2 regions of the Spirillospora sp. NPDC048911 genome follow, and region 1 is predicted to be linked to the other one. Evidence: riboswitches for the same ligand, from Rfam matches in the RefSeq annotation. Region 1 holds a riboswitch; the other holds the start of a gene.
What was found. A riboswitch is a leader RNA that binds a small molecule or an ion and turns the genes downstream of it on or off. The one in region 1 is predicted to bind ZMP and ZTP.

Region 1 (11,437 bases):
AGCAACGCCATGGCCACCGCCCCGCCAAGGAGCGCGCCGGCCCGGCGGCCCGCCGGGTTGCGCGAGCAGGCGAGGCCGATGGCCGCCACGACGGCGACGCCCGTGCCGAGCACGAGCGGGGTGACCCCGGCGCCCGTGGCCAGCGCCATGCTGGGGAGCACGCCCGCGAGGACCACGGCGCCGACGGCGAGGGTCAGCGCGATGCCGCTCGACCGCCGGTGCGTCCCGGCCGCGAAGAAGGCGACGGCCAGCAGGTAGAACGCCATCTCGTACGACAGCGTCCAGAGCACCGTGAGGGCGTTCGGAACCGCGAGGAGCTCCTGCAACATCGTCAGATGCGACAAGGTCACGGCGATCGGATCGTACGCGTCGAGGCCGCCGGGGAGCACGGGCAGCGCGGTCGCCTCCAGCACCAGGACCGCGCCCAGCGCCACCAGCAGCAGCGGGTAGATGCGGAAGGCCCGGCTGATCCAGAACCGGCGGAACGAGCCGGTGCGTTCCAGCGAGGCCGGGATGATGTAGCCGCTGACCAGGAAGAAGACCAGGACACCTGCCAGTCCGGGGTCGAACCACGCGAGCATGTCCTTGTGGAAGGACGGCGTGAAGCGCGCGGTGCCGTGGTGGAAGGCCACCGTGAGCGCCGCGAGACCGCGCAGCGCGTCCAGCCAGCCGAGCCGTCCGGCGCCCGGAGACGACATCACCGGGACAGGTGAGGCTTGATGTCCGGTTTTGGTCATCCAACGGACCCTAGTGGCACCGGAGAAGTGCCCGGACCGGATTCTCGCGAACTCACCGGAAGTTCATCACTTTCTCATAACGGCCCGTCCGCGCTCAGGCCGGGGTCGGCTGCCCAGCTTGCCGAGCCATGGACGAGAAGTACAGCAGGCCCGCCGCCTCCGCCTGTCTAGGCGGTGAAGGGGCGCTGGCCGCCCGGGACGCCGCGGTGGTGCTCGCCGCCGGTCTCGTAGTGCTCGAAGACGAAGGGCACGCCGTTGGCGATCATCGGACGGGCCCGGTCCATCAGCTGGAAGTGCAGATGCGGCTCGGAGGTGTTGCCCGAGTTGCCGCAGTCGGCGAGGTGGTCGCCGGCCCGGACGCGCTGGCCGGGCCTGACCTTGATCGAGCCGCGCTTGAGGTGGGCGAACGCCGCGTACGTGCCGTCGCCCAGGTCGAGGATCACGTGGTTGCCGAGGATGAAGCCGGGGCCGCCCAGTTCGCGCAGCATGCCCTCGACCACCATGTACGGAAGCGCGAACCACGAGTTGCGGCTCCAGTGGTCACGGTGCCGCCCGGACACCCGGACGACCTCGCCGTCGGCCGGCGCGTAGACCGGCCGCCCGAAGCCGGAGAACGCGGCCGCCCGCCGCGCCGGAGGCCACGCGCGCACCGCGGACCAGTCGTGCTCCTCGTCCTCGTGGTGGACGAGATCGATGGCGTAGGTCTGGCCGTAGGCGTCCACGCCGTGGCTGGGCACCTTGTCGGCCGGGCTGTGCACGGGCACCCACCGGCCCCGCACCGGTGCCTGGACCGCCCGCGGTTCGGCGGGCGCCGTCGGCTCGTCCCGAACGGGCACCTCACCGAGCCAGGGTGGCTTGGCCCGAACGGGCGCTTCGCCGGGCGCGGGTGGCTTGGCCCGAACGGGCGCTTCACCGGGCGTGGACGGCTCACCGGGTGCGGGCGGATTGTCGGGGGGCGGCGGCTTGTGGAGGGTGGGCGGCTCTGGGGGGATCGGCCGGTTGTTCGGGGTGGGTGGTGCGTTCAGGGGCGTGCTCTTGAACGCGTCCGTGGTGAGCCGAGGCGGGTGGACGAGCATCAGCGCGAATCCCGCGGCGATCAGGAGCATGCCCGCGAGCATGACCTGGCCGCTGCCGTGGACGTACGTCGACAGGGCGAGGAGGACGCCGAGCAGGACGATCAGTGTCTTGAAGCGGGCGAGGTGCGGGGCGAGGGTCCTCATGCCTCCAGATTACGGTTTTACGGAATTCCGTCAATTCGATCTGGGCTATGCTGGCGGCCACGCGACTGGCGCAGTCAAGGTGGAATCACCCACCGGGGAGCGAAGACCGTCCGCACACCGCGCGCCTGGGTGTACGGGTCCTCAGCCGGGGGTCCCGTCCCGAACCCCGGCGTGATCAGCGCGGAGGTTGTCATGCATCAGCCCGCCCTTCCCCATCTGCACGACCAGGATCCCGACATCGCCGGACTGGTCGAGGCCGAGGCCTGCCGCCAGTACGAGAAGATCCGCCTCATCGCCTCCGAGAACTACGTCTCGCCCGCGGTCCTGGAGGCGACCGGCTCCGTCCTCACCAACAAGTACTCCGAGGGCTACGCGGGCCGCCGTTACTACGAGGGCCAGCAGAACGTCGACCCGATCGAGCTCCTGGCGATCGAGCGCGCCAAGGCACTCTTCGGCGTCGAGCACGCCAACGTCCAGCCCTACTCGGGTTCGCCCGCCAACCTCGCGGTCTACATGGCGTTCCTCGATCCGGGCGACAAGGTCATGGGCCTGTCGCTGCCCATGGGCGGCCACCTCACGCATGGATGGTCGGTGTCGGCCACCGGCAAGTGGTTCACGCCCGTCCGCTACGACGTGCGCGCCGACACCGGCCGCGTCGACATGGACCAGGTGCGCGAGCTGGCACTGAAGGAGCGGCCCAAGCTGATCTGGTGCGGCGGCACCGCGATCCCGCGCACCATCGACTTCCCCGCGTTCGCCGAGATCGCGCGGGAGGCGGGCGCCGTCCTCGCCGCCGACATCGCGCACATCGCCGGCCTGATCGCCGGTGGCGCGCACCCTTCGCCGGCCGGTCACGCCGACGTCATCTCCACCACCACGCACAAGACGCTGCGCGGCCCGCGCGGCGCCATGGTCATGTCGACGGCCGAGCACGCCAAGGCGATCGACAAGGCGGTCTTCCCCGGTCTCCAGGGCGGCCCGCACGACCACACCACCGCCGCGATCGCGGTCGCGCTCAAGGAGGCCGCGCGGCCGGAGTTCGCCGCGTACGCCCGCCAGATCGTGGCGAACGCCCGCGCGCTCGCCGACGCCCTGCTCGAACGCGGCTACGACCTGGTGTCCGGCGGCACCGACAACCATCTGATCCTCATCGACCTGACCAACAAGGGGGTCGCGGGCAAGCCCGCCGCGCAGGCGCTCGACCGCGCCGGGATCGAGCTCAACTACAACGCGGTGCCGTTCGACCCGCGCAAGCCGTTCGACCCGTCCGGCCTGCGCCTGGGCACCGCCTCGATCACGACGCGCGGCCTGACCGAGCAGCAGATGCCGCAGCTGGCCGCCTGGATCGACGAGGTGGTGCAGGCCACCGCCAAGGACGACGAGGCCGTGCTGGCACGGATCGCCGACCAGGTGCGCGAGCTGCTCGCGGCCTACCCGATGCCCGGCTGGGCGCCGACGCCGTAGGACGCTGCGTAAAGCCCGGATGGTGTCAGAAGCGGCGGAGCAGCGCCTGCTTCGCCGTGGCGAATTCCTCGTCGTCCAGGATGCCGTCCTTGTGAAGCGCGCCCAGCTCGCGCAGCCGCCGCAGCAAGGTGTCGTGGTCGTCGCCCGGAGTCTCGCCCTGAGCGGGCTCCGGGCTCGGCGCCGCCGTCTCGATCGCCGCGGCCTCGACCGCCGGCGCGGCCGGATGCGGCAGGCGCGCGACGACGGCGGCCGCCACCAGCGCGGTGAGGCCGCCCTCCTTCTGGATGCCCCACGCGAGGCACTGGGGGTCCTCCTCGGCCGTGAGCCTGGAGTCGCCGCTCCTGAGCCGGAAGCGGAGGCAGCCGTACCCCATCCCGGACTGCGGCGCCCACTCCACGCCCGCGATGTCCGCGAGCTCGAAGAGCTGCGGGCCCGCCTCCTCCTTCTTGGAGTTGGCCATCCAGTTGAATTCGAGCCGGACGCGCTCGCCGTCGAACGAGGCCGTCCCGTCGCCCGCCGAGGCGCTCACCGGCACCGGCGGGCCCGGCATGAGGTAGCGGTCGCACGGCCTGTCCGGCACCTGTTCGAGGAGCCGCGCGTTGCGCACCTCGTCGACGAGGTATTCGGCCACGCCGGTCCGCCCGGCGTCGATCGTCAGCCGGTAGGGATCCGCGGCCGAGTCGGCGAGGCCGCCCGCGACGGCCTGGCTGAACGGGTCGGCGGCGGGACGCAGCCGCAGCCGGAGCCGGCCGCCCTTGCGGCCCGGCTCGAACGCCATTCCGGCCACCGCCTCCAGCGGGACGACCAGCTCGCCGAGGGCCTTGCGGAGCTTGTGGACTCCCCGGTCGCGGCCGGGGACGACCCGCAGCACCTCACCGTCGAACGTCCATGTGCCGTCGCGCCCGATGACCTCCATGTACGAGATCTTAGGACGGCCGCGCGCGCCGCAGAACAGTGATCATCCGCCAGGCCTCGGGATCGGCGAGCGCGACGTCCCCGAAGTCGCCGTACCGCGCCACGACCGCCAGCGCGCCGGACAGGCGGATCGCCGCGTCGAGCTCCGTCGCGGTCCAGAACCGGTAGGGCACGACGTCGCGGATCACCCGCGGCTCGCCCGCGTCCTCGGCGATCGTCATCGTGACGTGGTCGTCGGCGATCTGCGTGACGGGATCGAGCCGGTCGGCGGGCTCGCCCCAGCGGACGGTGGCGCGCACACCGTCGCGGTCGACCGTCCACGCCGTTCCCACGCTGGGCTCGTCGGTGAGCCGGTCCTTGGGATGCGACATCTCCACGATGTAGAGGCCGCCGTCCGCCAGGTGCGCGGCCGCGCGATCGAGATGGGCGGTGAACGCGTCGAGCGTCATCAGATGGGACGTGGAGTCGAGCATGGTGACGACCAGATCGAACCGGCGGCCGAGGTCGAAGGCGGTCATGTCGGCCTGGACCACCTCGACGTCCAGACCGGCGAACTTGGCCCGCTCGGCGGCGTACGCGCACATCGCCGGATTGAGGTCCAGGGCGGTCGCGCCGATCCCGCGGCGGGCGAGCTCGCGGGCGTGCTCGGCCGGCCCGGCGGCAAGTTCGAGCGCGGTCGCGACCGGCGCCCCCGAATGCTCGGCGCACCAGGCCAGAAGGACGTCCACCTCCGCGCGCACGTCACGGAACGAGCAGGCCAGCTCGTAGGCCCACGGGTCGTCATAGATGCCGGTCGTCACCCGGCCATCCTGCCAGCCGCGCCCGGGGCGGCACGTGTGGTCGGGGCATCCGGCCATCGCTGGGACCGTTCGTGCATCGAGCGCGTTCGCCCGCCGCTGTTACGTAACCGCCACGACATCATGAGCTGACGGTTTCACCTTTCGGGACGGGGTTGAGGCGTTGCCCGCGACCGCATACCGTGCCGTAAGTGATCGACCCGCTGAGTGGTGAGCACGTCAACGAGCGACCCCTGGCCACCGATCCCCCCGCCCGGCTGCCGCTCCTGCCGCCGGGGATGTTGAGCGACGAGCAGCGCGAGGTGTACGACGCGGTGCGCGGTGGCCCGCGGAGCGGGCGGGCACCGGTCTTCCGGTTCGTCGACGACGACGGCCACCTCCTCGGCCCGTTCAACGCCATGCTCTACAGCCCCGCGGTCGGCGGCCCGCTGCAGGAGCTCGGCTCGGCGCTGCGCTTCCAGACCTCCTTCACCAAGAGGGAACGTGAGATCGCGACGCTGGTGGTCGCCGAGCACTGGCGCTCGGACTTCGAGTGGTACGCGCACGAGCGGGTCGGCCGCCGCGCCGGGCTGACGCCCGGCGAGCTCGACGCCCTGCGCGAGGGCCGCGCGCCGATGCTGGCCGACGTCCGCGAGCGCGTGGTGTACGAGGCGGCCCGGCAGCTCGCCGCCGAACGTGACCTCGGCGACGCGCTCTACACCGAGGCCGTCGCCACCCTGGGCCGTTCGGCCCTCGTCGAGCTGGTCACGCTGGTCGGTTACTACGCGGCACTGGCGCTGCAGTTGCGTGTGTTCCGGGCGGGCGTGCCCGAGGGTGAGCCCGCCCCGGTCTGGAAGGAACCCGGTCCCGCCACCGAGTGGAGAGAACGTGAGTGACAGCGATGTGCTGCGGACCGACCGGCTGGCGCTGCATCCGCTCAGCATGAGCGATCACGGCGCCCTGCTGGCGCACTGGACCGGCCCGCTCGTGCGCCGGTACCTCTTCGACGACAAGACGCTCTCGGCGCTGGAGGTCACCGAGATCATCGCGGCCAGCCAGCGGGACTTCGCCACCGAGGGCTACGGGTTGTGGGCCGTCCGGGCGGCGGCGCGCGGTGACGCGATCGACGCGGCGCTGCCCGATCGCGCGCTCGTCGGCGTCGCCGGGCTGCGCGGCCACGACGCCGACGTCGAGATCGTCTACAGCCTCGAACCCGACCGGTGGGGGCAGGGGCTCGCGGCGGAGGCGTCGCGCGCCGTCCTCGACTACGCGTTCGAGGTGCTCCAGCTGCGCCGCGTCACCGCCGAGATCGACGAGGCCAACGGCGCCTCGTCCGAGCTGGCCGAACGGCTGGGCATGCGCCCGCACGGCGACCCCGGCCACTACAAGGCCGAACGGATCAGCTGGCACGGATCACGCCATTCCATCGATGCTTGACAACTGATTCAGTGCACCCAGGTGCCTCCGGCGGCTGATTACGTCAGGATGAGAGCATGGGCTCTCTGTATTCCGCCGACCACGTCAACGGCGACGTCTCGTACTGGTTCCGGGACGGCGGCGTGCCCGAGCCGGGCCCCCGCCTGCCAGGCCCGCGCGCCTGCGACGTCTGCATCGTGGGCGCCGGTTACACGGGCCTGTGGACCGCCTACTACCTCAAGCGCGCGCGGCCGGATCTGCACGTCATCGTCCTGGAGAAGGAGTTCGCCGGATTCGGCGCGTCCGGCCGCAACGGCGGCTGGATCGTGGGCGAGCTCGCCGGATCGCGCGAGACCTACGCTCGCCGCCACGGCAAGGCCGCGACGGTGGCCTTGCAGCGCGCGATGTTCGACACCGTGGACGAGGTCGTCCGGGTGGCGGCCGAGGAGGGCATCGAGGCGGACGTGGTGAAGGGCGGCGTCCTGACCGTCGCCCGCAACGAGGCGCAGCGGGTCCGCCTCACCGGCCTGGTGCGCAACGCCCGCGAATGGGGCTGGAACGAGGATGACCTGATCGTCACGGGCCTCGACGACCGGATCCGGATAGAGAAGGCGGTCGGCGCCGTCTGGAGCCCGCACTGCGCCCGCGTCCAGCCCGCCGCACTGGCCCGGGGACTGGCCGAGGTCGTCCGCGGCCTGGGCGTGGAGATCTTCGAGAGGACACCCGTCCTCAGGATCCGCCCCCGCGCGGCCGAGCTCCCCCCAGCCGCCACAACCCCCCACGGCACCGTCACCGCCGGCCACGTGATCCGCGCGACCGAGGGCTTCACCGCCGCGCTGCCCGGGCACCACCGCGACTGGCTGCCGATGAACAGCTCGATGATCGTGACCACGCCGCTCTCCCCGGACGTCTGGAAGCAGATCGGCTGGGAGAACGACGAACTGCTCGGCGACATGGCCCACTACTACATGTACGCCCAGCGCACCGCCGACGGCCGCATCGCGTTCGGCGGCCGGGGCAAGCCCTACCGCTACGGCTCCCGGATCGACGACGGAGGCCGCACCCAGCCGCAGACCATCGAGCTGCTCTGGCGAATGCTCACGGACATGTTCCCCGCAGCACAAGAAGCCCGAGTAGCCCACGCCTGGTCGGGCGTCCTGGGCGTCCCCCGCGACTGGTGCTCCACGGTCGTGCTGGACCACGAATCAGGCCTAGGCCACGCCGGCGGCTACACCGGCCACGGCGTGGCGACCGCGAACCTCGCCGGCCGCACCCTCCGCGACCTCGTCCTACGCGAGCACACCGACCTAACAACATTGCCGTGGGTGAACTGGCGCGTCCGCCGCTGGGAACCCGAACCGCTCCGCTGGCTAGGCGTCCAGGCGATGTACGCCCTCTACCGCGCCGCCGACGCCCGCGAGTCGGCCTCCGCCTCCTCGCGCACCTCGCTCCTGGCCCGAGCCGCCGACACGATCACCGGCCACTGAGACCGGCTAGGTTGCGAGCATGGCCCCGGTATACGCGCTCAACCTCTTCGACGTGGCCGACCGCGACGAGTACCTCGCGTACTCCCGCCGCTCCGCCCGCGAGGTCGCCGCACACGGCGGCCGCGTCGTCGCCCTCGGCAAGTTCCGCGAATCGGTCACCGGCGAGATCGAGCCCCGCCAGGTGCTGATCGTCGTCGAGTGGGAGTCGAAGGAGGCGTTCGACTCCTACCGGAACGACCCGGCCCTGACCGACCTGCACCCGCACAGAGAGGACGGCTCGTCCGCCTACATCTGGCACCTCTTCGACAAACTGGAAGACCTACGCCCCCTCCTCAAGGACTGACTGGACGTCGGCGTAGGACGGGATCGGGTGGTCGGCTGGCTTTCCTGCGACGCTCAGGGCGGTGTTGACGGTGGTCTGGAGCGCTGCGCGGTAGAGCAGGGAGCCGCAGCTCACTCGTTTCGCGCCCAGCTCGCCCAGGCGTGTGAAGTCGGTGCGGCCTGGGAGGTGCAGGACGTTCAGGGGGAGCGGGATTCCTTCGACGAGGGTGCGCACGTCGTCGTCCTCGGCTGCGCCTGGGACGAAGATGCCGTCCGCGCCTGCGTCGGCGTACGCGTTCGCCCGTTCGAGTGTCTCTTTCAGGGAGCCCTTCCCGAGCCACAACAGGTCTGTGCGCGCGTTCAGGAAGACCTGCGGGGCGGCTGCTTTGACGGCTTCGATCACTGAGACGTGATGATCGATGGGCCTCAGTGACCCGTCGGCTCGGCCGTCTTCCAGGTTGACTCCGGCGACGCCGTACGAAGCTAGTTCGCTGACCAGGGCGGCTACCTCGGATGGACGTTCCGAGTAGCCGCCCTCGATGTCGGCGGTGACCGGCACGGGCAGGCGGGTAGCCAGACGTCGCGCCAGGTCGATGGCCTCCTCCCTGGTGTCACCTGAGGCGTCGGGCTTTCCGGCCACGCCGGCGACGCCGAGGCTCGTCGTGCCGATGGCGGGAAAACCGGCTTCGGCCAGGAGGGCCCCGCTGGCGAAGTCCCAGGCGTTGGGCAGGAGCAATGGCTTGTCGGTGTGGTGCAGGGCGTGGAAGGGCGTGCTCATAGGTTCCCCTTGGTTCGGAGGGCGTCTAGGACTCCGGCGGCCAATTGGAGGGCGTGGTCACTGCCGGGGCAGGGGCGTCTTCCCGCAGAAAAGGCCAGGTGCGGGGCCTTCTCTTGGTTGGCGGTCTTAATGTCCAGGGTCACGGGGTTGCCTTGGGGGTCCAGACGGCGGAGGGCGGGGGCTGGTGGGTCTTGGCGGAGGGTCTCTGTGAGGAGTGATTCGGTGTCTGCGTGGGGGTGGGCGCGGTCGACGGCTTTGGTGATCAAGGCGGCGGTCGCGTCGCACGACTGCGTCAGGATGGCGATGCGGTTGGCGATCCGCTCGTCCGAGCCGGGGGAGAGGAGATCGACGAGGGTGGCCACGGCCTTGTCGGCCTCCCCGGGCTGATCGGTGCCCGTCAGGTAGACGGCCGCTGCCACGGGGACTGCGTCGAGCAGGGCGTTTAGGTCGGTCACTCCCAGGGCGTGGCCCAGGACGGCCGTTGGTACGGGGCGTGCCACGGCTTCGACCGGGTCGGGCGGAGAGGTTCTCAGGATCGCGGTGGCGCGCTCGTTGGCCTCTCGGCGAAGGGCCGCGGGATCCATTTGTGCCAATTGCCTGGTGACGATGGCCAGACGGCGGTCGTGCTCCTCGCCCTCACTGAAGCGGCACACGTTCTGGCGCAGCCACTGCAACGTGCCGCGTTCCGCCTGGCCTGGGACTGGCGGGACGGTGTAGCGGTCGTCGGACAGCACGGCTGTGACGTCGGCGTGGGCGCGGATCTCCATGCCTTGAACGTAAGCCGCATTCGTTTCGACGCCGGTCGAAGGGTCGGTCGGCCGTTTGTGGCCGGGGTTGAGCCGATCGGCGGGGCCGTCCGTGGTGAGGGCGAGTCTCCCCGAGGAACCTCAGGAGCCTGTTATGACTCTGCGAAGACGCGTTGTGCCGACGGCCGTCATGAGCGTGGTGCTCGGTGCTGTGCTGACCTTGAGCGCCGGTGCCGCGACCAGCTGGACCGTGGTCGGCAGCCCCAACCGTGGCACCTGGGTCAACGCCCTGAGCGATGCCTCGGCCACCTCGGCGGGCAACGTCTGGACGGTCGGCAACTGGTACGACGTCAACCTGGCCTCGACCCGGACGCTCGCGCTTCGGTGGAACGGATCCCAGTGGAGCTCTGTCACGACGCCCAACGTGAACAACTTCTACAACGAGCTCTATGGCGTGGACGCGACTTCGGTGAATGACGCATGGGCGGTGGGTGCGTTCGCCACCGGCCAGTCGGGCGGCGGCAACGGCAACAACGGCCCGCACAACACCCTGGCCATGCACTGGAACGGCAGCACCTGGAGCCGTGTCGCTACCCCCAATCCCGGGATTCAGGGTCGGGACCTCTACGACGTCGAGGCGTTCTCGACGACCAACGCGTGGGCGGTCGGCTACTACCTCGAATCCGGGACGACGTACGAGACGCTGGTTCTGCACTGGAACGGTACGGCGTGGTCACAGGTCGACTCGCCCAACCCTGCGAACTACTACAACCAGCTGCACGGTGTGTCCGGCTCAGGGCCGAACGACATCTGGGCCGTCGGCGCGTTCGTCGACAGAGGCCAGCCGAACGGCACCCGGCATCCCCTGGCCATGCACTGGAACGGCTCCGCCTGGACGCAGTCCGACGTCCCGGCCAGTGGAAACGCCATTCTCTACAGCGTCACCACGATCTCGCCCACCGACGCGTGGGCTGTCGGCTCCAAGGACGGTTACCGCAAGCCTGTCGCTTACCACTGGAACGGCTCGGCATGGAGCGAGATGCCCACGCCCATGGTCGGCACCTCGGGCAACAACCTCTTCTACGCGGTCACCGCGCTTGGGGCCGACAAGGTCTGGGCCGTCGGATACACCAGCACCTCCGGCGGCCCTCAGCCTTTGGTCGAACGGTGGGACGGTACAGCCTGGCGCGTCGAAACCACGCCCGCGCCAGAGCTGGGCGGCCTGACCCAGGGCATCGCAGCGGTGCCCGGCACGGCTCCGGTCGTGTGGGCCGTCGGCTACAAGAACGTCCTCGTCAACGGCTCGATGTCCAACCGGACCCTGACCCTGCGCGGCCTTACTCGTTGAACTCGTCGCTCCAGATGCACGTGCCGTTGGGGCCGTCCCAGCACAGGCGCATCTGGTATTCCCCGTCGTTTCCGACGTTGTAGCCCTTCTTGTCGCAGCCCGCGTCGCCGCCGTCGTCGATGCTGAGCACGATGTCCTCGTCGCCGATCCACGGCTGGAACCACACCTCGCCGGAGACGCCGTGACCGTCGGCCCTGGTGTCGCAGATCTTGAAGACGTCACCGTCGTC
Region 2 (11,437 bases), on a different contig from region 1:
GCTGGCGGCGGGCGCTCCGGCGCGCCTTGACGCCGACCCACAGGGCGGCGGCGCCGAGGACCAGCCCGACCGGGAAGAAGAACAGGGTGATCACGAGGGCGCCGGCGCCGAGCCAGAGAGCCCGCCAGCCCAGGCGTTCGACCGGGCGCGGCCCCGGGCCCTGACCCGGGGTGCGCCAGGAGGGGAGCCGGCCACCGCCGCGTTCGGGGAGATCGGGGCGACCCGGGGTCTCCTCGCGCTTGGAGAGGTCTGGGCGTCCGGCATCGCCTGGAGCGTCGCCGCGCTCCGGCAGGTCCGGGCGACCGGGGATCTCGTCGCGGTCGGAGAGGCCGGGACGGCCGGGCGTGCCGACCCCGCCCTCGCCCTGACCGGGCTGCTCGCTCACGTTCGTCCTCCTGGCCCTTCTGAACTCTGGCGTCTGATCGGTGGTGTCCGATGGTCAGTGGTGTCTGACCTGTGGCGTCGAACAAGGGGCGCCGGCGTGCGGCCGGTAGGCTTCGGGTGTCCCTGCCAACCCCAACGTCCACCAGGGAGTCATGGTGTCCGCCCGGCTCGTCGTCCTCGTCTCCGGCGCGGGGACCAACCTACAGGCGCTGCTCGACGCGTGTTCGGACCCAGCCTACGGGGCGCGTGTGGTGGCCGTGGGCGCGGATCGCGCGCGGATCGGCGGCCTGGAGCGGGCCGCCGCCGCGGGTCTGCCCACCTTCACCGCCCGCATCCCCGATTTCGAGAGCCGGGACGCGTGGGACGCGGCGCTGGCCGACGCGGTCGCCGCCCACGAGCCCGACCTGGTGATCTCCGCCGGTTTCATGAAGATCCTCGGCAAGCGGTTCCTGGAGCGGTTCGGCGGCCGGATCGTCAACACCCACCCGGCGCTGCTGCCGTCGTTCCCGGGTGCCCACGCCGTACGGGACGCCCTGGCGTACGGCGTGAAGGTGACGGGCTGTACCGTGCACTTCGTCGACGAAGGAGTGGACACCGGACCCGTCATCGCCCAGGAGACCGTTCCCGTGGGCTGGCACGACGACGAAGACTCCCTGCACGAGCGCATCAAGCAGGTGGAGCGCCGGCTTCTGGTCGACGTCGTCGGACGGCTGGCCCGCGACGGCTGGACCACGCGGGGCAGGCGGGTCTCCATGAAGTGCCGGACCTGTGGACCGGCCGACCAGGCCGAACCGACCGATGAGGCTGGACCGACCGATGAGGGGAGCTCGACCGGTGAGTCGGGTCGCGAATAATTCTGGGGGGACGACCCCCCAGGGCCCCCCGGGGCAAGCGCCGATCAAGCGTGCGCTGATCAGCGTCTATGACAAGACGGGGCTGGCGGAGCTGGCCCGGGGCCTGCACCGGGCCGGCGTCGAGATCGTGTCCACCGGCTCCACGGCGGCGCGGATCGCCGCCGCCGGGGTGCCGGTGATGAAGGTAGAGAAGCTCACCGGGTTCCCCGAGTGCCTGGACGGCCGCGTCAAGACCCTGCACCCCAAGGTGCACGCGGGCCTGCTCGCCGACCGGCGCAAGGACGACCACGTCCAGCAGCTCGAAGACCTGTCGGTCGAGCCGTTCGACCTGGCGGTGGTCAACCTCTACCCGTTCGCCGACACCGTCGCCTCCGGCGCCAAGCCGGACGAGTGCGTCGAGCAGATCGACATCGGCGGGCCGACGATGATCCGCGCCGCCGCCAAGAACCACGCCAGCGTCGCGGTGGTCGTCGACCCCGCCACGTACGGCACGGTCCTCGCCGCCGTCGAGGCGGGCGGCTTCACGATCGAGGAGCGCCGCCGCCTGGCCGCCGCCGCGTTCTCCCACACCGCCTCCTACGACGTGGCCGTGGCCTCCTGGTTCGCCAACGTCTACGCGCCCGACGAGGTCGGCGCCGAGGCGCGCTGGCCCGACTTCCTCGGCGCCACCTGGCAGCGCAAGGCCGTGCTGCGGTACGGGGAGAACCCGCACCAGCGCGCCGCGCTCTTCACCGCCGGCGACGGCCCCGCCGGGCTCGCCGGTGCCGAGCAGCTGCACGGCAAGGAGATGTCCTACAACAACTACGTCGACTCGGACGCCGCCCGGCGCGCCGCGTACGACTTCGACGAGCCCGCCGTCGCGATCATCAAGCACGCCAACCCGTGCGGCATCGCGGTCGGCGCCGACGTCGCCGAGGCGCACCGCAAGGCGCACGAGTGCGACCCGGTGTCGGCGTTCGGCGGCGTGATCGCGGTCAACCGGCCGGTGACGGCGGCGATGGCCGCCCAGGTCGCCGAGGTCTTCACCGAGGTCGTGGTGGCCCCGGGCTTCGAGCCCGAGGCGCTGGAGATCCTCACCCGGAAGAAGAACATCCGCCTGCTGGTGTGCCCGGACGCCCCGGCCAACCCGGCCGAGTTCCGCCGGATCGACGGCGGCGTGCTCGTCCAGACCGTCGACCGCGTCGACGCCGCCGGCGACGACCCGGCCGGCTGGGAGCTCAAGGCCGGCGACGCGGCCGACGAGGCGACGCTGCGCGACCTCGCGTTCGCCTGGAAGGCCTGCCGCGCGGTCAAGTCCAACGCCATCCTGCTCGCCGCCGGCGGCGCCACGACCGGCGTCGGCATGGGCCAGGTCAACCGGGTCGACTCGGCCCGGCTGGCGGTGACCCGCGCGGGTGCCGAGCGCGCGGCCGCCTCGGTGGGCGCCTCCGACGCCTTCTTCCCGTTCCCCGACGGCCTCGAGGTGCTGACGGAGGCGGGGGTCCGGGCCATCGTCGAGCCGGGCGGCTCGGTCAACGACGAGAAGGTCGTCGAGGCCGCGCAGAAGGCCGGGATCACCCTGTACTTCACGGGCGTCCGGCACTTCTTCCACTGACCCGCCGGTCCCCCTCGTCCCCGCTGTACCGGAACGGCCGCGAGAACGATCTCGCGGCCGTTTCGCGCCTTGTGGGGAGTTTTACGTTTAGGCGTTGGTAGCCTCGGGAATCGTCGCGCCTTTACGCCCTCATGACTTCGGCGCGCCCAAGCGCTGAAGGAGGCGTGATGGACTTCCTGGCCACCCTCATCCTGGGGAACGTCGTGCAGACGGCGTCCCTGCTGATGGAGTCCCGTGAGCTGATCGGCCTCGTCGCCGCCTTCCTCGCCGCCATGCTGGCCGCCCAGCTCGGCTGGCACGGCACCGACCGCCTGATCGCCTGGCGGGGCCGCACCGACCAGGACTGACGGGGTCAGTCCCGCAGCCGCGCCGCCAGCGCCGCCCGGGCGGCGGGCCACTCAGAGTCGATCATCGAGTAGACGGCGGTGTCGCGCATCGTCCCGTCCGGCCTGATCCGGTGATTGCGGTGGACGCCCTCGTACGTGGCGCCCAAGCGCTCGATCGCCCGCCGCGAGCGTTCGTTCCGGCTGTCGGTGTGCCAGCCCACGCGCAGCGCGCCGAGACCCTCGAACGCGCGCTCCAGCAGGAGCAGCTTCGCCTCGGTGTTGATACCGGTGCGCTGCCACCGCGCGCCGAGCCAGGTGGAGCCGATGCAGATCCCCCGGTGCTCGAGGTCGAGGTCGTAGTACGACGTCGTGCCCGCGACCTCGCCCGTCGCGGCGTCGAGCTGGACAAAAGGCACCTGGACGCGCCGCTCGTACGCCGCCAGCTTCGCCTCGACGATCTCCTGCATCTCACCGGCGTTCTCGGGCTGCCGCCGGCTGAGCCAGGTCCAGACGCCCGGGTCTTTCCCCGCCGCGAACAGGCCCTCGGCATGCTCGGCGGAGAGGGGCTCCAGCCGTACATAACGGCCGGTCAAGGCCGGCCGGTCGAACCACGCATCGGTCATGGCCACACGCTAGGGCCGGATATGGAGTGCCCGAAATAGCCACTCTGGCGCGATTCCGGGAAACCTCTCGGCCGCTACCATGGGGCCCAACGCGACTGGCGCAGTCAAGGTGGATTCGACCACCGGGGAGCGAAGGATTGCCCGCACACCGCGCGCCTGGGTGTACGGGCCCCTGAGCGCACGGAGGAACCAATGACGGCACAGCTCCTGGACGGTAAAGCGGCGGCCGCGGAGATCCGCGCCGACCTCAAGGTCCGTGTCGAGGCGCTGCGCGATCGCGGCGTATCCGTCGGCCTCGGCACCGTGCTCGTCGGCGACGACCCCGGCAGCCACGCCTACGTCAACATGAAGCACCGTGACTGCGCCGAGGTCGGCATCGAGAGCATCCGCCGCGACCTGCCCGCCGACGCCTCCCAGGAGGACGTCGAGCGCGCCGTCGCCGAGCTCAACGCCGACCCCGCCTGCACGGGCTACATCGTCCAGCTCCCGCTGCCCAAGGGCCTGAACGAGCAGCGCGTGCTGGAGATGATCGACCCCGCCAAGGACGCCGACGGCCTCCAGCCCGTCAACCTCGGGCGCCTCGTCCTGATGGAGGAGGCGCCGCTGCCCTGCACGCCCAAGGGCATCGTCGCCCTCCTGCGCCGCTTCGAGGTGCCGCTGCGCGGGGCCGAGGTCACGGTGATCGGCCGTGGCATCACCGTCGGCCGCCCGCTGGGGCTCCTGCTGACCCGCCGCAGCGAGAACGCGACCGTGACCCTCTGCCACACCGGCACCCGCGACCTGGCCGCCCATGTGCGCGACGCCGACATCGTCGTGGCCGCCGCCGGCGTCCCCGGCCTCATCACCGGCGACATGATCAAGCCCGGCGCCGCCGTCCTGGACGTCGGCGTCTCCCGCGTCGACGGCAAGCTCGCCGGCGACGTGGCCGAGTCGGTCCGTGACGTGGCCGCCTGGGTGGCCCCCAACCCCGGCGGCGTGGGCCCCATGACCCGCGCGATGCTCCTGGCCAACGTGGTCGAAGCCGCGGAAGCCACCCCCCACGCCTGACCAAGCCGCGCCTGACGAACGCGCCGTCCAGCGAACGCGGCGGTCTTGCGAACGCTGGTCTTGTGAACGCGGGGGCTAGGGGAGTGGGCGGGGGGCGAGTGCGAAGGGTCTGGGAAAGGGGTCGCCCGCCGTGATCAGGGGGCCGGGGTGGACCCGGCCACATGATCACGGCGGGCGGTTCTGCGGCCGTCCCCTGGGTTTGCGCTGCCGTGGGGACGGCCGCAGCTCATCTCAGCTTGCCCTGCGGCCGGCGGTCGTGCTCGTGGTGGCCGGTCCGCGCGGGCCCGCTGCGTGCCCTGCGTGGTTGGCGCCCGGCGGAGCCGCGCGCCGGACCCCCCCAGGTCCCTGGCCGTCCATGGGGGGCCGGTTCTGCTGGGGGACGTGCACCGGGGGCAGTGGCCGGACGAGGCCCATCGCGATGACCTCGTTGGCCAGCCGGGTACGCCGGTTGGCGCCCTCGGGGATGCGGAACTTCTGGTAGAGCCGCAGCAGGTGCTGCTTGACCGCGGCCTCGGTCACGACCAGGTCGCCGGCGATCTCCCGCGCGGTGGCGGGGGCGACGAAGGCCTCGTCCGAGAGGGCGGGCCGGCAGAGCGAGGTCAGCACGTCGACCTCGCGGCGGGTGAGTTCGGGTGCCACGGCTCGCCGCAGCTCGACGTCGGGATCGACCTCCTCGCGGGGGATTCCCCCCATCCGGCAGCGCGCCGTGCCGAAGCTCACGACGTCACCGTCCTCCAGTACGCGGCGGGCGATCGGCCGGCCGTTGACGCGGGTTCCGTTCCGTGACAGACCCATGTCGACCACGTATACGTACGGGCCGCGCCGAACGATCTCTGCGTGCAATCGGGACACACTCGGGTCGTCGAGACGAATGTCCACTCCTCGTCCTCGCCCGACCGTCGTGACGTCGGGGCGCAACGGCATCACCAGCCCGCTGTCCTCGATCCGCATGAACGGCCCCTCCACGGCAGTCCTCCCAGCTAGTTAGCGACCCCTGTCTGCCGGGTTACCCGGGCGCGTCACCGTCACACCCTCCTACTGGCGAGTAGGGACTGTGGCACAAGGCTTTTCGTGTCCATCCACACGTATCGGGCCCCACGTGTATCAGCTCCGCCGTGAGTGGTTCCCGCGAGGGACCTGCCGGACGTCAGAAATGTCCGGACCCGGCGCCCCGAAAACGGGCCCATCATCGGCCCGGTCGTGAGGGCCCTCCGTTGCGGCTAACGTGAGATCCGACGGAACGTTCGCCCGACCGCGGATCGAGGCCCATGAGCACGGAGCTGCACCGGCGCCGGCGCAAAGCACCCAAGCGGCGCGGCGCCGCGCCGCGCTGGCTCGCCCAGTTGCCCTACGCGATCGTGCTCTGCGGCGTGGCGGGCGGCCTGATCCTCTGCTCGCTCAACTACTTCCGGCGCGGATCCCTGCTGGTCGCGGCGGCCTTGCTGGTCGCCGCGCTGGCAAGGGTGATACTCCCGGTTTCCCAGGTCGGCCTGCTCGCGGTGCGCAGCCGGTTCATCGACGTCTGCACGCTGCTGCTGCTAGGGGAGATGGTCGCGTTCATCGCGCTCAGCGTGCCGCCGACGAACACGACGGGAATGGCGGTGGTCGGCGTCTTCGGTCTGTTGATCGCCCTCGCCCTGGTCGTCAGCGTCGTCAGGGTGCTCCTGGTGAGACGCCCCGGCCGAAGCGGCGGCGAATGACCCGGGTCGTACCTAACTGACAAGTAACACTGGCCAGTAACAATATCCGGCGCCGTTCGGGCGCCGTCTCTTGTCATGAGCCCGATGAATCACCAGTTATCTTGATATCGAGCAATGGCGCACAGAATAGAGGGAGTGTCCCGGGTGACTGACTCGACGATCATCTATACGCACACCGACGAGGCCCCGGCCCTCGCCACCTATTCGTTCCTTCCGATCATCCAGGCGTACGCCTCGACCGCGGGCGTCACGGTGGAGACCCGCGACATCTCCCTGGCGGGCCGCATCATCGCCGTTTTCCCCGAGTTCCTGGACGAGGGGCAGCGCATCGACGACGCCCTCGCCGAGCTCGGCCGGCTCAGCGAGACCCCGCACGCCAACATCATCAAGTTGCCGAACGTCTCCGCCTCCATGCCGCAGCTGAAGGCCGCGATCGCCGAGTTGCAGTCGCAGGGCTACGCGCTGCCCGACTACCCCGACGACCCGCAGACCGACGAGGAGCGCGACATCCGCGCCCGCTACGACAAGGTCAAGGGCAGCGCGGTCAACCCCGTGCTCCGCCAGGGCAACTCCGACCGCCGGGCCCCCGCCTCGGTCAAGGCGTACGCGCGCAACCACCCGCACCGCATGGGGGCCTGGACGCCGGAGTCCAAGACCAACGTCGCGACGATGGGCGGCGGCGACTTCCGTTCCACCGAGAAGTCCGCCGTGGTCGGCGCCGACGGGTCCCTGCGCATCGAGCTCGACACCCCCAACGGCGGCGTGACCGTGCTGCGCGAGTCGGTGCCCGTGCTCGCCGGCGAGGTGGTCGACGCGTCGGTGATGCGAGTATCCGAGCTCACCCCGTTCCTCGGCGCCCAGGTGGCACGCGCCAAGGCCGAGGGCGTGCTGTTCTCCGTGCACCTCAAGGCCACCATGATGAAGGTCTCCGACCCGATCATCTTCGGCCACGTGGTCCGCGCGTTCTTCCCCGAGACCTTCGCCGCGCACGGCGCGACCCTCACCGCCGCGGGGCTGTCCCCGAACGACGGGCTCGGCGCCATCCTCGCCGGCCTCGACGCGCTGCCCGAGGGGGCCGCGATCAAGGCCTCCTTCGAGGCCGAGCTCGCCGCCGGCCCCGAGCTCGCCATGGTCGACTCCGACCGCGGCATCACCAACCTGCACGTGCCGAGCGACGTGATCGTCGACGCCTCGATGCCGGCGATGATCCGCACCTCCGGCCACATGTGGGGCCCGGACGGCGCGGAGGCCGACACCCTCGCGGTGATCCCCGACTCCAGCTACTCCGGCGTCTACCAGGTCGTCATCGACGACTGCCGGGCCAACGGCGCCTACGACCCCGCCACCATGGGCTCGGTGCCCAACGTCGGCCTGATGGCGCAGAAGGCCGAGGAGTACGGCAGCCACGACAAGACCTTCGAGATCCCCGCCGACGGCACCGTCCGCGTCGTCGACGAGGCCGGCGAGGTCCTCCTGGAGCAGCCGGTGTCCGCCGGCGACATCTTCCGCATGTGCCAGACCAAGGACGCGCCGATCCGCGACTGGGTGAAGCTCGCGGTGAGCCGTGCCCGCGCCACCGGCGACCCGGCCGTGTTCTGGCTCGACGAGACCCGTGCCCACGACGCCCGGCTGATCGAGAAGGTCCGGGCCTACCTGCCCGAGCACGACACCGAGGGCCTGCGCATCGAGATCATGTCGCCGGTCGAGGCGACGAAGTTCTCGGTCGAGCGCATCCGGCGCGGCGAGAACACGATCTCGGTGACCGGCAACGTCCTGCGCGACTACCTCACCGACCTCTTCCCGATCCTGGAGCTCGGCACCAGCGCCAAGATGCTCTCGGTCGTCCCGCTGATGGCGGGCGGCGGCCTGTTCGAGACCGGCGCCGGCGGCTCGGCGCCCAAGCACGTGCAGCAGCTGGTCAAGGAGGACTACCTCCGCTGGGACAGCCTCGGCGAGTTCTTCGCCCTGGCCGCGAGCTTCGAGCACCTGGCCACGTCCACCGGCAACGCGAGGGCCCAGATCCTCGCCGACACGCTGGACCGCGCCACCGCCACCTTCCTCAACGAGAACAAGTCGCCGACCCGCCGCCTCGGCGGGATCGACAACCGCGGCAGCCACTTCTACATCGCGCTCTACTGGGCGCAGGAGCTGGCCCGGCAGACCGACGACGCCGAGCTCGCCGCGGCGCTGGCGCCGCTGGCCCAGACGCTGGCCGAGCAGGAGCAGACCATCGTCGACGAGCTGCTCGCCGTGCAGGGCGACCCCGTCGACCTGGGCGGCTACTACCAGCCCGACCCGGCCAAGGCCGAGGCGGTCATGCGGCCGTCGGAGACCTTCAACAAGGCCCTCGCGATCCTCGCCTGAGGCCCGTGCGACGAAGGCCGCTCCGGTGATCCGGAGCGGCCTTCGGCATTGTTCGATGCCGGTCGGCGCACCTGGCGGATGTGGCACGCCGGGCGCGCGATAACCTGGCGGGTGGAATATCTCGACGACGAGAGAACCTCCGCGGCGGCTCACGCCGGACTCGTCAGAAACAGGAGATGAAGAAGGCAATGGCTCGCACCCCAGTCAACGTCACCGTCACCGGCGCCGCCGGCCAGATCGGCTACGCCCTGCTCTTCCGCATCGCGTCCGGGCGGCTGCTCGGCGCGGACACGCCCGTACGCCTGCGCCTGCTGGAGATTCCGCAGGCGGTCAAGGCCGCCGAGGGCACCGCCATGGAGCTCGACGACTGCGCTTTCCCGCTGTTGGACGGGGTTGACATCTTCGACGACGCCACCCAGGCCTTCGCCGGCGCCAACGTCGCCCTCCTGGTCGGCGCCCGCCCCCGTACCAAGGGCATGGAGCGCGGTGACCTGCTGGAGGCCAACGGCGGCATCTTCAAGCCGCAGGGCGAGGCGATCAACGCCGGCGCCGCGGACGACATCAAGGTCCTGGTCGTGGGCAACCCGGCCAACACCAACGCCCTCATCGCCCAGCAGCACGCCCCGGACGTCCCGGCCGAGCGCTTCACGGCGATGACCCGCCTCGACCACAACCGCGCGCTGGCCCAGCTGTCGAAGAAGGCCGGCGTGTCGGTCTCCGACATCAAGAAGCTGACCATCTGGGGCAACCACTCGGCCACCCAGTACCCGGACCTGTTCCACGCGGAGATCGCCGGCAAGAACGCCGCCGAGACCGTGAACGACCAGGCCTGGCTGGAGAACGACTTCATCCCGACCGTCGCCAAGCGCGGCGCCGCGATCATCGAGGCCCGGGGCGCGTCCTCGGCCGCGTCGGCCGCCTCCGCCGCGATCGACCACGTGCACACCTGGGTCAACGGCACCGCCGAGGGCGACTGGACGTCCATGGCGGTCGTCTCCGACGGCTCCTACGGCGTGCCGGAGGGCCTCATCTCGTCCTTCCCGGTCACGACCAAGGACGGCAAGTGGGAGATCGTCCAGGGCCTGGAGATCAACGACTTCTCCCGTGGCCGCATCGACGCCTCGGTCAATGAGCTGGCCGAAGAGCGCGACGCGGTCCGCAAGCTGGGCCTGATCTGACGCCACAGCTGATCGCGAGGTCGGCACGCGAGCCCCGGGCCGGCCGCCCGGGGCTCGTTGGTCTCCGGACGGCCCCGTCGTGCCGCAAATGTCGGAGATGCCCCGCAGGCACTCGATAAAGTGGCGGGTCAGCCGTTGCGCGTTCCGAGGGTGGCGGCGTTCGCCGGGAGGACGCACGGGTGGAGCAGGCGTTTCAAGTCGATCTACGTGGCGTGGTGGACCTGCTCAGCCGCCATCTGTACTCCAGCCCACGGGTCTACCTGCGCGAGCTGTTGCAGAACGCGGTGGACGCGATCACAGCCCGCGGCGAAGCCGGGACGGTCACCATCGAGACCGGCGACGGGCTGCTGCGCGTCCATGACGACGGGATCGGCCTCACCGAGGACGAGGTCCACCGGCTGCTCGCCACCATCGGCCGCTCGTCCAAGCGCGACGAGCTGGGCTTCGCCCGGCACGACTTCCTCGGCCAGTTCGGGATCGGCCTGCTGTCGGCGTTCCTGGTCGCCGACGAGATCGAGGTCGTGACCCGCTCGGCCAGGAGCGAGACCGGGGCGGCCGTCCGGTGGACCGGCTTCGCCGACGGCCGTTACAAGGTCGAGCCCGGTGAACGCGACGAGCCCGGCACCACCGTCACGCTGCGGCCCCGTCCCGGCTCGGCCGATCTCCTCGCCCCGGCCACCGTCGCCGAGCTGGCCCGCGCGTACGGCTCGCTGCTGCCGGTAGGCCTCACCGTCGACGGCGTGGCGATCACCGAGGACGGCCCGCCCTGGCAGGCCGCGCACCCCGATCCGGCGCGCCGTCGCCGGTCGCTCGACGCCTACTGCCGTGAGCTGTACGGATTCGAGCCGTACGACGTGATCGAGCTCGATGTGCCCGAGGCCGGGCTCACCGGCGTCGCCTTCGTCCTTCCGCAACCCGTCACGCCGAGTGCCCGCGCCGCGCACCGCGTCTATCTCAAGCGGATGCTGCTGGCCGAGAACGTCGAGGGCCTGCTGCCGGAGTGGGCGTTCTTCGTGCGGTGCGTGGTGGACGCGGGGGAACTGCGCCCCACCGCCAGCCGCGAGGCGCTGTACGAGGACGAGCTGCTGGAGTCGACCCGGGACGCGCTGGGCGAGCAGTTGCGCCAGTGGCTCGTGCGCCTCTCGGAGACCGATCCGGCACGGTTGCGCGGGTTCCTGCGCCTGCACCAGCTCGGCGTCAAGGCGATGGCCCTGCACGACGACGACATGCTGCGCATCGTCGACCGCTGGCTGGAGTTCGAGACCTCCGCGGGCCCGATGACCTTGGCGGAGTTCCGCAAGCGCCACGCCGGTGGCCGGTACACCACCAACGTCGAGGAGTTCCGGCGGCTGTCGGCGGTGTCCGCC

Region 2: linked by a shared signal. The riboswitch ahead of ACGFNU_RS25750 (bifunctional methylenetetrahydrofolate dehydrogenase/methenyltetrahydrofolate cyclohydrolase) and the one ahead of glyA (serine hydroxymethyltransferase) in region 1 are both predicted to bind ZMP and ZTP.

Annotation. Positions count from the first base shown of each region.
Region 1 is NZ_JBICUD010000004.1:138,492-149,928, forward strand. Features, by position in the region: gene ACGFNU_RS18770 (acyltransferase family protein) at 1-737, opposite strand, end outside; gene ACGFNU_RS18775 (peptidoglycan DD-metalloendopeptidase family protein) at 905-1,957, opposite strand; ZMP/ZTP riboswitch at 2,009-2,095, shown strand; gene glyA (serine hydroxymethyltransferase) at 2,150-3,421, shown strand; gene ACGFNU_RS18785 (DUF4429 domain-containing protein) at 3,447-4,337, opposite strand; gene ACGFNU_RS18790 (class I SAM-dependent methyltransferase) at 4,348-5,136, opposite strand; gene ACGFNU_RS18795 (carboxymuconolactone decarboxylase family protein) at 5,325-6,008, shown strand; gene ACGFNU_RS18800 (GNAT family N-acetyltransferase) at 6,001-6,549, shown strand; gene ACGFNU_RS18805 (NAD(P)/FAD-dependent oxidoreductase) at 6,606-8,015, shown strand; gene ACGFNU_RS18810 (DUF1330 domain-containing protein) at 8,035-8,358, shown strand; gene ACGFNU_RS18815 (isocitrate lyase/phosphoenolpyruvate mutase family protein) at 8,335-9,114, opposite strand; gene ACGFNU_RS18820 (hypothetical protein) at 9,111-9,881, opposite strand; gene ACGFNU_RS18825 (hypothetical protein) at 10,015-11,208, shown strand; gene ACGFNU_RS18830 (hypothetical protein) at 11,198-11,437, opposite strand, start outside.
Region 2 is NZ_JBICUD010000005.1:635,076-646,512, reverse strand. Features, by position in the region: gene ACGFNU_RS25775 (DUF4190 domain-containing protein) at 1-385, opposite strand, end outside; gene purN (phosphoribosylglycinamide formyltransferase) at 537-1,238, shown strand; gene purH (bifunctional phosphoribosylaminoimidazolecarboxamide formyltransferase/IMP cyclohydrolase) at 1,282-2,832, shown strand; gene ACGFNU_RS25760 (hypothetical protein) at 3,000-3,179, shown strand; gene ACGFNU_RS25755 (GNAT family N-acetyltransferase) at 3,185-3,781, opposite strand; ZMP/ZTP riboswitch at 3,863-3,950, shown strand; gene ACGFNU_RS25750 (bifunctional methylenetetrahydrofolate dehydrogenase/methenyltetrahydrofolate cyclohydrolase) at 3,974-4,828, shown strand; gene ACGFNU_RS25745 (FHA domain-containing protein) at 5,060-5,794, opposite strand; gene ACGFNU_RS25740 (DUF3017 domain-containing protein) at 6,097-6,528, shown strand; gene ACGFNU_RS25735 (NADP-dependent isocitrate dehydrogenase) at 6,673-8,892, shown strand; gene ACGFNU_RS25730 (malate dehydrogenase) at 9,081-10,070, shown strand; gene ACGFNU_RS25725 (HSP90 family protein) at 10,250-11,437, shown strand, end outside.